Linked DNA regions of Tistrella mobilis. The protein of the gene in region 1 interacts with the protein of each later gene in a pairwise test. Links are inferred from orthologs where the notes say so. Each region holds a gene or a part of one and is shown in the gene's direction. Other genes may lie near its edges.

What was found.
Region 2: the proteins of P7L68_RS17025 (region 1) and P7L68_RS06340 interact in binary tests that used the Escherichia coli proteins (3 or more experiments, as listed by UniProt). The link is inferred for Tistrella mobilis from one-to-one orthologs.

The regions. Positions count from the first base shown.
Region 1 is NZ_CP121017.1:2,466,497-2,469,779, forward strand. The notes cover bases 299-3,268. They hold P7L68_RS17025 (ABC-F family ATP-binding cassette domain-containing protein), read left to right. Parts: upstream 299-811; coding sequence 812-2,725; downstream 2,726-3,268. Other genes in these bases: ndk (nucleoside-diphosphate kinase), read right to left, coding at 299-568; P7L68_RS17030 (usg protein), read left to right, coding at 3,146-3,268. In the rest of the region: purN (phosphoribosylglycinamide formyltransferase), read left to right, coding at 1-66; more of ndk, read right to left, coding at 146-298; more of P7L68_RS17030, read left to right, coding at 3,269-3,283. UniProt on the Escherichia coli protein: Genetic data indicate it may be involved in ribosome assembly or function.
Region 2 is NZ_CP121017.1:145,194-148,928, forward strand. Bases 233-3,654 are described here. They hold P7L68_RS06340 (2-oxoglutarate dehydrogenase E1 component), read left to right. Parts: upstream 233-562; coding sequence 563-3,454; downstream 3,455-3,654. Other genes in these bases: sucD (succinate--CoA ligase subunit alpha), read left to right, coding at 233-497; odhB (2-oxoglutarate dehydrogenase complex dihydrolipoyllysine-residue succinyltransferase), read left to right, coding at 3,600-3,654. Also shown: more of sucD, read left to right, coding at 1-232; more of odhB, read left to right, coding at 3,655-3,735. UniProt on the Escherichia coli protein: E1 component of the 2-oxoglutarate dehydrogenase (OGDH) complex which catalyzes the decarboxylation of 2-oxoglutarate, the first step in the conversion of 2-oxoglutarate to succinyl-CoA and CO(2).

The DNA.
Region 1 (3,283 bases):
GTCGAACACCTGACCGATCCGGTGGCGATCAACTCGGTGCTGATCTCGCCACCCGCCCTCGGCTGACGCCGGGCTGTCATTGATATGAAAAAGGGCCGCGCGGCTTGTGCCACGCGGCCCTTTTCTTCGTCCCGAAGGCGTCGGATCAGCCGACGATCTCGGTCTGGGCGAAGAAGTAGGCGATCTCGATCGCCGCGTTCTCGGCCGAATCCGAACCATGAACCGAGTTGGCTTCGATCGACTCAGCGAAATCCTTGCGGATGGTGCCCTCGGCGGCATTGGCCGGGTTGGTGGCGCCCATGATCTCGCGGTTGGCGGCAACCGCATTCTCACCCTCAAGCACCTGGACCACGACCGGGCCCGAGATCATGAAAGCGACGAGGTCGTTGAAGAAGGGGCGCTCGCTGTGCACCGCGTAAAAGCCCTCGGCCTGGGCCTTGGTCAGCTGCAGGCGCTTCTGGGCAACGATACGCAGACCCTTCGCCTCGAAACGGGCATTGATCTGGCCGGTCAGGTTGCGGCGGGTGGCGTCGGGCTTGATGATCGACAGGGTGCGCTCGGTGGCCATGTCTCGAACTCGTCTCTCGGAAGCAGAAGGAAGCGGTGCCGCAGGGACATCCCCGGCACCGACGGGTCTCCGCGGCCACCCCGACCGGCCCGTTGCCGGGCGCTTGTCGACATGCCGCGATCGAGCCGGCTTATAACGGTTTCCCGGGGCCGGGGCAACCGCCGCTCCATGACGGTAAAGCGCAGACGTCCCCTCATCCGGGAGCGGATGACAGCCCTCGCGGCTCATGCTATGTGATCGCCCATGCTGCACATCAACGATCTCGTCTATCGCATCGAAGGTCGGCCGCTGTTCGACGGCGCGACCATCGCCATCTCCGAAGGCCAGAAGGTTGGCCTTGTCGGGCCGAACGGCGCCGGCAAGTCGACGCTGTTGCGCCTCATCCGTGGCGAGATCTCCCCCGATGCCGGATCGGTGGAGCTGCGACCCGGTGCGCGCATGGCCTCGGTCGCTCAGGAGGCGCCGGGCGGCGAGGAAAGCGCGGTCGAGCATGTGCTGGGTGCCGATGCGGAGCGGGCGCGCCTGCTTGCGCGGCTGGCCGAGGCAGAGGCCACCCATGACGGCATGGCCCAGGCAGAGATCCACGCCCGCCTGGCGGAGATCGGCGCCCATGCCGCTCCGGCGCGTGCAGCACGTATTCTGTCCGGCCTCGGTTTCGACGAGGCCATGCAGAATGCCGCCTGTTCAAGCTTCTCGGGCGGCTGGCGGATGCGCATTGCGCTTGCCCGCACGCTCTTCGCCGATGCCGACATCCTGCTGCTCGACGAGCCGACCAATCACCTTGATCTGGAAGCCACGATCTGGCTTGAGAGCCATCTCGCCTCGTGGCCGGGCACGCTTGTGGTGGTCAGCCATGATCGCGATCTGCTGAATGCCGTGACCGATCGCATCGCCCATGTCGAGGGCGGGCGGCTGATGGCCTATCGCGGCAATTTCGACCAGTTCCTGCGCCAGCGCGCCGAACGGCGCGAGCACGCGGCAAAATCTGCCCAGCGCGTGGAAGCTGAGCGGAAAAAACTGCAGGCCTTCATCGACCGTTTCCGCGCCAAAGCGACCAAAGCTGCCCAGGCACAGAGCCGGGTGAAGGCGCTGGAACGCCTCGGCTCGGCCGACGCGCCGCCACCTGCCTATGAAGTCGCCTTCTCTTTCCCCTCGCCCGAGACCCTGGCGCCACCGCTCATCGCCATCGACGATGTGACGCTCGGCTATGGCGATGCGCCACCGGTGCTGAAAGGCATCAATCTGCGCATCGATCAGGACGACCGGATCGCCCTGCTCGGCGCCAACGGTAACGGCAAGTCGACGCTGATGAAGCTGCTTGCCGGCCGGCTGGAGCCGCGGTCAGGCCGGATGGTGCGCCCGTCGAAGCTCAGGATCGGCTATTTCGCGCAGCATCAGGCCGACGAACTGATCCCGGGCGAAACAGCCTTCCAGCATATGCGCCGGGTAATGGCAGACCAGCATGAAAGCAAGGTGCGCGCCCATCTGGGTCGCTTCGGCCTGACACAGGCGCGGGGTGATACGCCCGTGGAACAGCTGTCGGGCGGTGAGAAGGCCCGGCTGCTCTTCGCGCTCGTAACCCGTGACGCCCCGCATCTGCTGCTGCTGGACGAGCCCACCAACCATCTCGACATCGAGGCGCGTGATGCGCTGATCGAGGCGGTGAACGAGTATTCCGGCGCCGTGGTCTTCATCGCCCATGACCGGCGCATGGTGGAGCTTGCCGCAGAACGGCTGTGGCTGGTCGCCGATGGCCGCTGCCGGCCCTATGAGGGCGATCTCGACGATTACCGGCGCCTGCTGCTGGAAACCGCCCGCGCTACCCCCGACCGGGGCGGCGTTGCCGGTGATGCCGATGCACGTACCACCCGTCGCGACCAGCGCCGGGCCGCCGCCGAACGGCGCGAAAAATTAAAGCCTCTCAAGGATATGGTTCGAAAAGCTGAGGCGGAAGTTGAGAAACTGACCCGGGAGCGCGACCGCCTTGCCGCCATCCTGGCCGACCCCAAGCTCTATGACGGACCGCAGGCCAAGGTTGCCGAAGCGACCCGGGCAAAGGGCAAGGTCGATGCCGATCTCGAGGCGGCCGAAGAGCGCTGGCTTGCAGCCGCGGAGGCCTACGAGACGGCGGAAGCCGAGGCGTTGGCCGACGCCTGAGGACTTCGCGACACCGCCAGGGCGGGCGGTGCCGGCTGCTCCCCTTATCCGATTGCGATCATCACGCGCCTGCCGGCTGATGCTGCGGGCGGCGTCTGATCCTGCATGCCCGTCATTCGGGTGACAGTTGGCTCTGACGATCATCGGCGTGAAGCCCGCGTCGCAGACTGCGACTGAGACGCACCCCCAGGCGCCGCAGAATGCATCGCGTTTTGCATCAAGGTGGCGTGACTGTTTCCTGCCCATTCTCGTCGGTCCCTGCTTGTCAGCAGCGGCCTTGGTTGAGTGCCAATAATCAACAGATATCGCGTACAGATTCCTGCTCGATGTTTTTGGTCTTGAATATTTCGGCAGCCGACTCTTAGATAATATCTGTGCTCCCCGCTCAATCTGCATGTATCTATCGCAAGGAGTGCAGTCATGAACGAAATCGAGGCCATCCTACGCGACAATCGCATCACCACGGCAGAAATTCTTTACCATATGCCCGATCATCCAACGGTTTTGCAGAGCTTCATCTGGCAGTTTCTGGATATTGCCCCCCGCTTTCCGAAATTG
Region 2 (3,735 bases), 2.3 Mb from region 1 along the record:
TCATCACCCCCGGTGAGTGCAAGATCGGCATCATGCCCGGTCACATCCACCAGCGGGGCAAGATCGGCATCGTCTCCCGTTCGGGCACGCTGACCTATGAAGCCGTCGCGCAGACCACTGCCGCCGGTCTCGGCCAGTCGACCTGCATCGGCATCGGCGGCGATCCGATCAACGGCACCAACTTCATCGACGCGCTCGACCTGTTCCTGAAGGACCCCGAGACCGAGGCGATCATCATGATCGGCGAGATCGGTGGTTCGGCGGAAGAGGATGCCGCCGAGTTCCTGAACCAGTCCAAGGTGAAGAAGCCGACCGTCGGCTTCATCGCCGGGCGTACCGCGCCTCCGGGCCGTCGCATGGGCCATGCCGGCGCCATCATCAGTGGTGGCAAGGGCGGCGCCGACGACAAGCTTGAGGCGATGCGGTCCGCCGGTATCGTCATCGCCGAATCGCCCGCGGCTCTCGGTAGCACCATGGTCCAGGTGCTCCGAGGCTGACGGATCCACGAACCAGACCCAAACCTGGAGAGGGCGCCGCGTAAGCGGCGCTCCCATTGCTCAAGATGGCTGCGCAAAGCGAGCAACTTTCGTTCCTGTTCGGGAGCAACGGCGCCTTTATCGCCGATCTCTACGCGCGTTTCGTCCAGAACCCCATGTCGGTCGATGAGAGCTGGCAGGGGTTCTTCGCCGATCTGGGCGACGAAGCCGCGTCGGTGCTGGCCGAAGTCCGCGGTGCCCCCTGGGCGCCCGGCATCGTGCCCGGCACTGCGACCAACGGTCATGCCGACACCCTGGCCTTCAAGGCCGACGGCGCGACCGGGCTGCGGGTCGGCCCGGTCAACGGCAAGACCGCCGAGGTTTCGACGGAACGTTCCGCAACGGTGGACAGCATCCGCCTGCTGATGCTGATCCGCGCCTATCGCGTGCGCGGCCATCTGGTGGCCAATCTGGATCCGCTCGGGCTTGAGAGCCCTTCGGGGCATCCCGAGCTGGATCCGGCTTCTTACGGTTTCACCGAAGACGACCTCGATCGCACCTTCTATGTCGATGGCGTGCTCGGCCTTGAGAACGCCACGCTCCGCGAGATCCTGCACAAGCTGCAGTCGACCTATTGCGGCAAGGTCGGCGTCGAGTTCATGCACATCCAGTCGCCCGAGCAGAAGGCCTGGCTGCAGTCGCGCATCGAAGCCGACCGCCCCGAGCAGGCCTTCGATGCCGAGACCCGCAAGCGGATCTTCGGCCAGGTGGTGATTGCGGAAGGCTTCGAGCGCTTCCTGAACATCAAATACACCGGCACCAAGCGCTTCTCGCTCGAAGGCGGCGAGGCTCTGGTCCCGGCTCTTGAGGCGATCCTCGAAAGCGCGTCGGATCTGGGCTGCGAAGAGGTCGTGCTGGGCATGCCGCATCGCGGCCGCCTGAACGTGCTGACCGCGGTGATGGGCAAGTCCTTCACGGCGGTGTTCAACGAGTTCAACGGCGGCTCGGCGACCCCTGAGGACGTCCAGGGTTCGGGCGACGTGAAGTACCACCTGGGCACCTCGACCGACCGCACGCTCTCCAACGGCAAGACCGTGCATCTGTCGCTGACCGCCAACCCCTCGCATCTCGAGGCGGTGAACCCGGTGGTCGTCGGCAAGACCCGGGCGAAGCAGGGTCAGCGCGGCGACACCGACCGGGTGAAGGTGCTGAGCATTCTGCTGCATGGCGACGCCGCCTTTGCCGGCCAGGGCGTGGTGGCCGAATGCTTCGCGCTGTCGGAGCTGAAGGGCTACCGCACCGGCGGTACGGTCCACGTGATCGTGAACAACCAGATCGGTTTCACCACCAGCCCCAAATACTCGCGTTCCTCGCCCTATCCGTCTGATGTGGCGAAGATGGTCGATGCGCCGGTCTTCCATGTGAACGGCGACGATCCGGAGGCCGTGGTCTGGGTGGCGCGTCTGGCGGCCGAGTTCCGTCAGATCTTCCACAAGGACGTCGTTCTCGACATCTTCTGCTACCGCCGCCATGGCCATAACGAGGCCGACGAGCCTTCGTTCACCCAGCCGCTGATGTACCGCAAGATCGCGCAGCACCCGACCCTGCTGCAGATCTATGGCGACCGGATGGTGAATGACGGCGTCATGACCCGCGACGAGGTCGATGGCGCGCTCAAGAGCTTCCATCAGCGCCTTGAGCAGGATCTGGAGCAGTCCCGGACCTATAAGCCCAACAAGGCCGACTGGTTCGAGGGCGTGTGGAAGGGCTATGAGCGGGCGCCGAACGACGACCGCCGCGGCTCCACCGCCGTGTCGCTGGAGCGGCTGCGCGAGATCGGCTTCAAGCTGACCGACGTGCCCGAGGGCGTGAACGTCCATCGCAAGATCCAGCGTCAGCTGGGCCAGAAGCGCGAGGCGATCGAGAGCGGTGAAGGCCTGGATTGGGCACTGGGCGAGGCGCTGGCCTTCGGCACCCTGCTGACCGAGGGCTATCCCGTTCGTCTGTCGGGCCAGGATGTCGGCCGTGGTACTTTCTCGCACCGTCATTCGGTCCTGGTCGACCAGAAGACCGAAGAGCGCTATGTGCCGCTGAACAATCTCGGCGCCCCGGCGGGCTATGAGGTCGTGGACAGCCTGCTGTCCGAATATGCGGTGCTCGGTTTCGAGTACGGCTATTCGCTGGCCGAGCCGAATGCGCTGGTGGTCTGGGAAGCCCAGTTCGGCGATTTCGTGAACGGCGCGCAGGTGATGATCGACCAGTTCATCAGCTCCGCCGAATCGAAGTGGCTGCGCATGTCGGGCCTGGTGATGCTGCTGCCCCATGGCTATGAAGGCCAGGGCCCGGAGCATTCCTCGGCGCGGCCTGAGCGGTTCCTGCAGCTCTATGGCGAAGACAACATCCAGGTCGCCAACTGCACGACGCCGTCGAACTACTTCCACATCCTGCGCCGCCAGATCCACCGCAAGTTCCGCAAGCCGCTGATCATGATGACGCCGAAGTCGCTTCTGCGTCACAAGCTGGCGGTGTCGAAACTGTCGGATATGGGGCCGGGGTCCAGCTTCCATCGGGTGCTGGGCGAGGTGGATCAGCTGCGCCATGCCGACAAGATCCGCCGGGTGCTGCTCTGCACCGGCAAGGTCTATTACGACCTGCTGGAAGAGCGTCGCGCCCGTGGCATCGAGGACATCGCCATCATCCGTGTCGAGCAGCTGGCGCCGTTCCCGGCGACCTCGATCGCGGAAGAGCTGCGGCGTTATCCGAATGCCGAGGTGCTCTGGGTGCAGGAGGAGCCGAAGAATCAGGGCTACTGGTTCTTCATGAGCCCGCGCCTGGACGATCTGATCGACAGCATGGGTGCCTCCGGCAAGCGCGTGCGCTATGCCGGTCGTCCCGAGGCGGCGGCACCTGCCACCGGCTCGCACCACAAGCATGTCGCAGAACAAAAGGCGCTGATCGACGACGCACTGGCGGGCTGACCGCCGGGAACATGGGCCGCATGCGTCGCATGCGGCCCTTCTCGTGCGTTAATGCCTTGTCATCCGTGCGTGGATACGCCACCTAAGCCACGTGTTGTAGCTTCCCGGCCGTCGATGCCGGGACATGAACGAAATCGGGATCGTGATGAGCGTCGAGATCAAAGTTCCGAGCCTGGGCGAATCGGTTACCGAGGCCACCATCGGCCAGTGGTTCAAGAAGGTCGGTGACCGCGTCGAGGCCGATGAGCCGCTGGTGGAGCTGGAGACCGACAAGGTCACCC